2 regions of the Delftia sp. GW456-R20 genome follow, and region 1 is predicted to be linked to the other one. Evidence: riboswitches for the same ligand, from Rfam matches in the RefSeq annotation. Region 1 holds a riboswitch; the other holds the start of a gene.
What was found. A riboswitch is a leader RNA that binds a small molecule or an ion and turns the genes downstream of it on or off. The one in region 1 is predicted to bind glycine.
Positions count from the first base shown of each region.

Region 2: it holds a riboswitch for glycine, as region 1 does, so the genes downstream of both, A4F85_RS21540 (D-amino acid dehydrogenase) here and gcvT (glycine cleavage system aminomethyltransferase GcvT) in region 1, are expected to answer to the same signal.

Region 1 is NZ_LWCN01000003.1:320,850-325,168, forward strand. It holds gene A4F85_RS02800 (fatty acid--CoA ligase) at 1-1,345, opposite strand, end outside; glycine riboswitch at 1,515-1,626, shown strand; glycine riboswitch at 1,642-1,760, shown strand; gene gcvT (glycine cleavage system aminomethyltransferase GcvT) at 1,820-2,953, shown strand; gene gcvH (glycine cleavage system protein GcvH) at 3,090-3,464, shown strand; gene gcvP (aminomethyl-transferring glycine dehydrogenase) at 3,536-4,319, shown strand, end outside.
Region 2 is NZ_LWCN01000004.1:3,630,796-3,635,114, reverse strand. It holds gene A4F85_RS21545 (FIST signal transduction protein) at 1-1,024, shown strand, start outside; gene A4F85_RS21540 (D-amino acid dehydrogenase) at 1,066-2,397, opposite strand; glycine riboswitch at 2,490-2,600, opposite strand; gene A4F85_RS21535 (beta strand repeat-containing protein) at 3,252-4,319, shown strand, end outside.

The sequences.
Region 1 (4,319 bases):
CGTCTTCCACTTCGCGCGGATAGACGTTCTCGGCACCCGAATTGATCATGTAGTCGATGCGGTCACGGATCCAGAGATAGCCGTCGTCGTCGATGTGGCCCAGGTCGCCCGTGTGGTACCAGCCGTGCGCCAGGGCGCGGGTGTTGGCGTCGGGGCGGTTGAGGTAGCCGGCCATCATGCAGGGGCCGCGCACCAGGATCTCGCCCACCTCGCCGGGCAGGCAGGCCTCGGCCGGATCGGTGGGGGCGTTGTCTTCGCGCAGGCGCGCCACGATGAGGTCATGGCCCATGGAGGGCAGCCCCGCCGAGCCCGCGTGCGAGAGTTGCTCGCGCGGCAGGAGGATGGACATGCAAGGTCCCATCTCGGTGGTGCCGTAGACCTGGACCAGGTCGCTGCCGACCTTGCGTGTCCATTCGCGGATCAGGTGCGGCGCCATGGAGGCGCCGCCGTACTCCACCAGCCGCAGCGCGGGCGCCTGCTCGGGCGAGGCGATGGGGTCGGCCAGCAGCATGGTGACCATGGTGGGCGCCGCGAAGAAGAAGCTCACGCGCTCTTCGCGGATCAGGCGCCAGGCCTCGGTCACGTCAAAGCGGCGCAGCAACACCTGGGTGGCCCCGGCCTGCAGGCGCGGCAAAAAGCTGGTGTGCAGCTCGGCCGTGTGGTTGAGCGGCGCCATGGCCAGGCCCACGTCGTCGCGCGTGAACTGCATGGTCTGGTGCATGAGGGCGTTGTGCGCCAGCTTGCTGCGGTGCGTATGCAGCACGCCCTTGGGCCGGCCCGTGGTGCCGCTGGTGTACATGAGGATGCAGGGGTCGCTCTCGCGCACATGGGCCTGGGGCGGCGCGCTGCTGCGGCCCCTGGCCAGGGCGGACAGGCGCTGCGTGGCCCAGACCGGCAGCGGGTCGGCCGGGGCATCGTCGGCAAAGATCCAGTGCTCGATGCCCGTGCCAATGCCGCCGCCTTCGGCCTTGAGCAGGGCCTGGGCGCGTGCGGCCACCTCGCCGCCCTCGTGCTCGAACACCAGGGCGCGCGCAGCACCGTCCTTGAGGATGAAGGCCAGCTCCTGCGCCGCCAGCCGGTAGTTGATGGGATTGAAGATGGCGCCCAGGCGCGCGGCCGCCAGCATGGTGAAGACAAAGGCCGGCGTGTTGTAGAGAAAGGCCGCGACCACGTCGCCATGGCCTATGCCCAGCTCGGCCAGGCCGTGGGCGTGGCGGTTGACTTCGGCATCGAGCTGGGCGTAGGTCCAGGCGCGGCGCTCGCCGCCCTCCCAAGCGACCAGTGCTTCCTTGTTCGGCAGGTAACGTGCCGGCCAGGCCAATGTGTCTCCCAGCGTCTGCTGCATGTGCGCTTCTTCCTTCTCGCTCACGAGATTTCATATATCGATGCATCTCAATGTAGGAGATTTTTTAGACAGTTATGCAATTTGCAAATGCATCCATGCAGGCAAGCGCATGGAACGGCAGTCGGCCCGCGGAAATCCCGAAGCCGCGCGGACGCTGGCCGCAGCTAGAATGCGCCGGTCAGGAGAGAGTGCCCGCCCGGCCGCAATGGTCACAGGCAGCGGCACCGCCGAAGGCGCAGGGTTCGCCCCGAACGCTCAGGCAAAAGGACTGGCACCGCCTGCCGCCACGGCCGCAGGCGTTCCTAGCTGGAGAGAGATGCAGGGCACGGCGGTGTGCCCCATCCACCGAAGGAGCAAGCCCCACGCATGGAAGGTGCGGGTGAATCTCTCAGGTAAAGCGGACAGCAGGGCAGGACATCCCGGGATTCCGGGATGGCGTTGTGCCTTGCCCCTTGCCGAAAAGAGAGTCCCTCCTTGACCGCTGCCTCCACCACCGATCTGCTCAAGACCCCGCTGTTCGACCTGCACCAGGAACTGGGCGCGCGCATGGTGCCGTTTGCCGGCTACTCCATGCCCGTGCAATACCCGCAGGGGCTGATGGCCGAGCATCTGCACACGCGCGAGGCGGCAGGCCTGTTCGATGTCTCGCACATGGGCCAGATCAGCCTGCGCGGCCCGGATGCCGACGCGGCGCTGGAATCGCTGCTGCCCATGGACGTGCTGGGCCTGGGCGAACACCGCCAGCGCTACGGCCTGCTGCTCAACGACGCGGGCGGCATTCTGGACGACCTGATGTTCGTGCGCCGCGAGGACGACCTGTTCCTGATCGTCAACGGCGCCTGCAAGCACGAAGACCTGGCGCACATCCAGGCCCGCATCGGCCAGCGCTGTGAAATCGAGCCCCAGTTCGACCGGGGCCTGCTGGCGCTGCAGGGCCCGCAGGCAGCAGCCGCCATGGAGCGCCTGCTGCCCGACACGGCCGGGCTGGTGTTCATGACGGGCGGCCACTTCGACTGGGAAGGCGCCGAGCTGTACATCACGCGCAGCGGCTATACCGGCGAGGACGGCTTCGAGATCTCCCTGCCCGCCAGCCACGCCGAGGCCTTTGCCCGTGCCCTGCTGGCCCAGCCCGAAGTCAGGCCCGTGGGCCTGGGCGCGCGCAATTCGCTGCGCCTGGAAGCCGGCCTGTGCCTGTACGGCAACGATCTGGACACGACCACCACCCCGGCCGAGGCCGCCCTGAACTGGGCCGTGCAGAAGGTCCGCCGCATTGGTGGCGAGCGCGAAGGCGGCTTTCCCGGCGCGGCCACCGTGCTGGCCCAGCTGCAGTCGCCCGAGCTGCTCACGCGCAAGCGCGTGGGCCTGGTGGCCCTGGAGCGCGTGCCCGTGCGCGAAGGCACGGAGCTGCTGGATGCCAGCGGCCGCAAGGTCGGCCAGGTCACCAGCGGCCTGCTGTCGCCCACGCTGAACCAGCCCGTGGCACTGGCCTATGTGGAGCCGGGCAGCGCCGCCATCGGCACCACGCTGCAGGCCATGGTGCGCGGCAAGGCCGTGCCCATGCAGGTGCAGGCCACGCCCTTCGTGGCGCCCCGCTATCACCGCGGTTGAGGACAGCCTGCGCGCTTGGCGTGGATCGAGTTCGGCGGATTCGTTTTTCCTGCCATCGCATGCCGCTACAGTGCGCACTGACCTTTCTCAAACCGCCTTTCACAGGTTTCTTTTTCAGTTTCTATCGGAGCAAGCCATGAGCATCCAGTATTCCAAGGACCACGAATGGATCAACGCCGCCAACCCTGACGCGGCCATCGTCGGCATCACCCTCCACGCGCAGGATGCGCTGGGCGACGTGGTGTTCGTCGATCTGCCCGCCGTGGGCACCAGCTTCAACCAGGGCGATGTGGCCGGCGTGGTCGAGTCCGTCAAGGCCGCCGCCGATGTCTACATGCCCGTCAGCGGCGAGATCGTCGAAGTCAACGAAGCCCTGCGCGACGACCCCTCCCTGGCCAACAGCGACCCGCTGGGCGAAGGCTGGTTCTTCAAGGTCAAGCTCAGCGACGCAGGCCAGCTGGCCGCGCTGCTCGACGAAGCCGCCTACACGGCCTTCGCACAGAGCAACTGACGCCACTTTCCAGCCAGGACGGGCGCCAGGGCCCGCCCTGGCGCTTTTCAGCTTTTGAGACAGGTCCCTCCATGCTGATGTCCTCCACCCAGCCCCTTGCCGCCCTCGAGAACGCCACCGAATTCGTGGCCCGCCATATCGGCATTGCGCCCGAAGACGAGGCCCACATGCTCAGCGCCATTGGCGCGGCATCGCGCGATGCGCTGATCGACGCCATCGTCCCGCCCTCCATCCGGCGCCACCAGCCCATGGCGCTGCCGCCGGCGGCCACCGAGGCACAGGCGCTGGCCGAGCTCAAGGCGCTGGCAGGCCGCAACCAACTGCTCAAAAGCTTCATCGGCCAGGGCTACTACGGCACGCACACGCCCGGCGTCATCCTGCGCAACATTCTGGAGAACCCCGCCTGGTACACGGCCTACACGCCCTACCAGGCCGAGATCTCGCAAGGCCGCATGGAGGCCCTGGTCAACTTCCAGACCATGGTCTGCGACCTGACGGCCATGCCGATTGCCAACGCCTCCATGCTGGACGAGGCCACGGCGGCCGCCGAGGCCATGACGCTGGCCAAGCGCTCCGTCAAAAGCAAGAGCAACCGTTTCGTGGTGGCCGGCGATGCCCATCCCCAGACCATCGAAGTCATCCAGACGCGCGCCGCGCCGCTGGGCATCGAGGTGCTGCTGGCCAACTCGCTGGAAGAATGGAACCAGCTGATGGAGGGCGACTACTTCGCCGTGCTGGCCCAGTACCCCGCCACCAGCGGCCGCATTGACGATCTGCGCGCCGACGTGGACAAGGCCCATGGCAAGCAGGCCGCCTTCATCGTGGCCACCGACCTGCTGGCGCTGACCCTGATCA
Region 2 (4,319 bases), on a different contig from region 1:
TGGCTGCTCGGCCGGTGGCGTGCTGGCCATGTCCCATGAATACCTGTCCGGTTCCGCGCTCGCGGTGATGCTGCTCGATGTGCCGGCGGCGCACTACCGCCTGTATTCGGGCCTGGCGCCCTTGCATGCGCCGGGCGGCGAGGCCGGGTTCACGGCCCATTCGGCCCTGGTCCATGCCGGAGGCGGCCAGCCCGAGCTGGCCGAGTTGCTGTACGAGCTGTCCGAGCGCACCGAGTCCGGCCTGCTGTTCGGCGGCGTGGGCGATGACGGGGACGATGGCGTGGAGGGCGTGCAGATCGCCTGCCGCACCGAGGACCTGCATGCGCAGCATGCGGATGCGCGCGGCATTTTCAGTGGAGGCTTCTCGGGCGTGGCCTTCGGTGCGGGCGTGCCCTGCATCACGGGCATGGCCCAGGGCTGCGTGCCGCTGGGCGAGGGCCTGGAGATCACCGAGGCGCGCGGCGCCCTGGTCACCGGGCTCAATGGAGATCCGGCCTTGCAGCGCCTGCTGCAACTGCTGGGCGTGGAGCTGGAAGGCAGCGACTGGCAGCCCGCGCTGACCACGGTGCGCAGCACGCTGGCGGCCATTGCGCCGCCGGGCCGGGGCATGGCCCACGGCGTGCTCACCGAAGAGGCCCAGGTGCTGACCCTGGTCGGGCTGGACCCGCTGCGCCAGGGCGTGGCCCTGTCATCGGCCGTGGAGGCCGGGCATTCGGTGATCTTCTGCCGCCGCCAGGCCCAGGTCGCGCGCCAGGAACTGCTGCAACTGGGCGCTGCGCTGCGCGATGCGGCGGAGCCCGAGGAGGCGGCGCCCGAAGGCGAGGCACAGCCCCGCATCCGTGGCGCCATCTACATCAGTTGCCGGGGCCGCGGCGGCGGCCTGTTCGGCGGCCCCGATGCCGAACTGCGCACCCTGCGCCACGCACTGGGCGATGTGCCATTGATCGGCTTCGTCGCCGAAGCCGAGATCATGGACGCCCGCCTGCACCGCTTCGCCGGGGTGTTGACGGTGTTCACTGCCTAGGCATCGTACACGCCGTAGACACGGTACACACCGTCTGCACCTCAGACCGCGCGCGGGCGCACCGTGCCTGCGCTGCGATCCGGGTCCATGGCTGCAGCCCCCAGAAAATCGAAATCCACGGCCGGCTGCCTGCCGCTGACCAGGTCGGCCAGCGCCATGCCGGAGCCGCAGGCATGGGTCCAGCCCAGCGTGCCGTGGCCGGTGTTCAGGAACAGGTTGGCGATGGGCGAGCGCCCGATCAGCGGCACATTGCTGGGCGTGGCGGGGCGCAGGCCGCTCCAGAACTGGGCGCGCCCGGTATCGCCGGCGCCGGGGAACAGCTGCTGCACGCGCCGCACGATGGCCTCGCAGCGCACGGGGTCCAGGTTGCGGTCGTAGCCGTTGAACTCGGCCGTGCCGGCAATGCGCAGGCGGTCGCCCTGCGCGCCGGTGTAGCGCGAGAACACCAGCTTGAACTCATCGTCCGTGAGGCTGACCTGGTAGGCCTTGGCGGGGTCCAGCACCGGCAGGGTCACGGAGTAGCCCTTTGCCGGGTAGATGGGCAGGTGCAGCCCCAGCGGCTGGGCCAGCAGCGGGCTGAACGAGCCCATGGCCAGCACATAGGCGTCGCCCTGGATGCGTTCGTAGCGGCCGTCGGCATTGGTCACCTCCACATGGTCGATATGGCGGCTGGCGCCCGCACCCGTGGTGCGCAGCGCCATGACGTGGTGGCCGTGGCGGAACTGCACGCCCGTGGTGGTGGCAATGCGTGCCAGCTCGCGCGTGAAGAGGTTGGCGTCGCCCGATTCATCCTCGGCCGTATAGGTGGCGCCCGCTATCTGCCCGCGCACATGGGCCAGGGCCGGCTCCAGGCGCACGGCCTCGTCGGCGTCGATCAGGCGGCGGTCGCAGCCCAGGGCCTGCATCTGCTCGGTGGGCTTGAGAGCGCCCTCGAACTCGCGGGCGTTCGTGTAGAAGTGCAGGATGCCCTGCATGCGCTGCTCGTACTGGATGCCGGTGTCCGATCGCAGCTGCTGCAGGGCCTCGCGGCTGTAGGTGCCCAGGCGAACGATCTGCCGGATGTTGTGGCGCGTGCGCGCGGGCGTGCAGTTGCGCAGGAAGGACAGGCCCCAGAGCCACTGGCGCATGTCGGCGCGCAGGCGGAACAGCAGGGGGGCGTCCTGCCGGCCCAGCCAGCCCAGCAACTTCAGCGGTGCGCCGGGGTTGGCCCAGGGTTCGGCATGGCTGACCGAGATCTGCCCGCCGTTGGCAAAGCTGGTTTCGGCGCCGGGCGCAGCCTGGCGGTCGATGACGGTCACTTCATGACCGAGAGATTGCAGATAGTAGGCCGAGGCGGTGCCGATCAGGCCGGCTCCGAGAACGATGACGCGCATGACAATGCCCTTTCAAAGGCATGTGCCGGTCACGCGGAAGCTGGTAGCTATGGATTCAATAGCAAGCAGCCGGCGTCCGTCGTGACGCAGCTGCCGCTCCCCCTGTCCTTGGAACCTGAGAGATTCACCGCCGTCCATGGGAACGGGGCTTGCTCCTTCGGTGCGCCGCATATTGCGTGCGGCGGCTCTCCAGACGGCATGTTGTGTTTGCAGTACGGAACCTGAGCGTGTATGGGAGTTTGCGCCTTCGGTGAGGCTCGGCACCGTGGTGCCCGCCTGCTCTCCTGCAGCGGCGATTCTATGTGGCTTGCGCAGCCGGTTCCAGTCGTACTGGGGATACCACCAGTTACTACCTGTATGTGGTGTGGCTGATTCAGGGTATTCCCTAGATCGCTCAAGCGCCTCCCTCGTAGCGCTGGTATGAGTCTCCGATTTCATGTAAAAAAACTATTGAAATAGAAAAAAACATGATTTAGCCTATCGATGTGTGCAGTGGTTTGTCAGTGCATGTTCTGGTCGATTGGACCTGCATGGGTTAACCATGGGTTGTGTATATGTCTGATAGGCGACTTACCGTTGCACAGGTGCAGGTCCATGGAAACTGGCCCGGCACTGAAAAAATACAAGCACGGTGAATATGGTTTGTGGAGGGAGGAATGATTTGCGTCGCAAACCCGACTGAAAGCGTGTTCGGCTCAATGGGCAGCGGAGCAGCTCGCAAACGTTGATGGAAATCCACCTTTTTGATTGACGCGCAGGATCTGCGCGAAACATTTTGCTTCCAAACTCACCGGCTGCAAGGTGAGTTGTGAGCTCGTGATTCAAATAGAACTATTCGAGGTACGGCGATGCAAATGCGCTGGGTACAACTGATGGCCATTGCCATTGGGAAAATCATTTTCCTGTCATATCTCCTTGAGAAAACGGGGAATATCATGCATGCTCTCAATCGCCTGCCTGGTTCGGCATTTTTTCGCAAGTGGCGTGCAGCGAAGTGCCTTTTCTCTTTGCTGCTGCTTTCATGCGCGGGTATCTCATCCACGGCACTGGCGGCGACCGTCGTCTTCACGGTCACCGACAACAGCGACGCTCCCAATGCCAATGCAACGACACCAACCACCTGTGTCAGCACGCTGGGAGGCACCTTTGCTGGCGCATGTACGCTGCGAGCGGCCATTCAGGCAGCCAACTACACGCTGCAAACGCTGGATCCGAGTGCCGATGTTTCCATCGTCTTTGCGCCGACACTGACTACGTCGGTACGAACCATACAGAGTGGGACATCCAAGGATGCGGCCGGAAACCTCCATCCGTATGTCGACAATCAGACGGTTTACGTGCGCTGTGCCAACACATTCGTCAGCGGAGCCCAGTCCGGCGCCGTGACGGGAGCCACCAATGCCTGTGGTCAAACCCAGATGATCAGCGGCGGCGATACGGGCACCACCACTGGTGCCGGTGGTGCCTGGTACTGGCTCAAAGGCACCGTGCCAGCCGGCACGGGCTCATTGACCATCGATTTCGGGGGAGTCATACAAGTCCAGAACTGGGCGGACTCCGCCTGGGAAACCTTTTATCTTGGTGGGAAGAATATCACTCTCACCAATTCGCCCAACATGACCTGTGGCGAAGCGGTATTCGTCGTTGGCTCCTCAGCAAACAATGTCATCATTGATCGCGTCGGTCTGGTGAATGTGGCGCCAACCCCTGCGGGAGAGGGGACGCCGTTCAACTGCGAGCTGTACGCGGAGATTCATCAAGGCGCACAAAACGTATTCTTTGCCAATAGCACAATCAACTCCGCGATATGGAATGGAAATTACGGCAATAACAAGGGCTCGGCCATTTCCGTTGCCGCAAGCAACGGTGCAGGCACGGTTTCCAACATCGTTGTCGATAATTTCACGGTAACGAATCTGCCC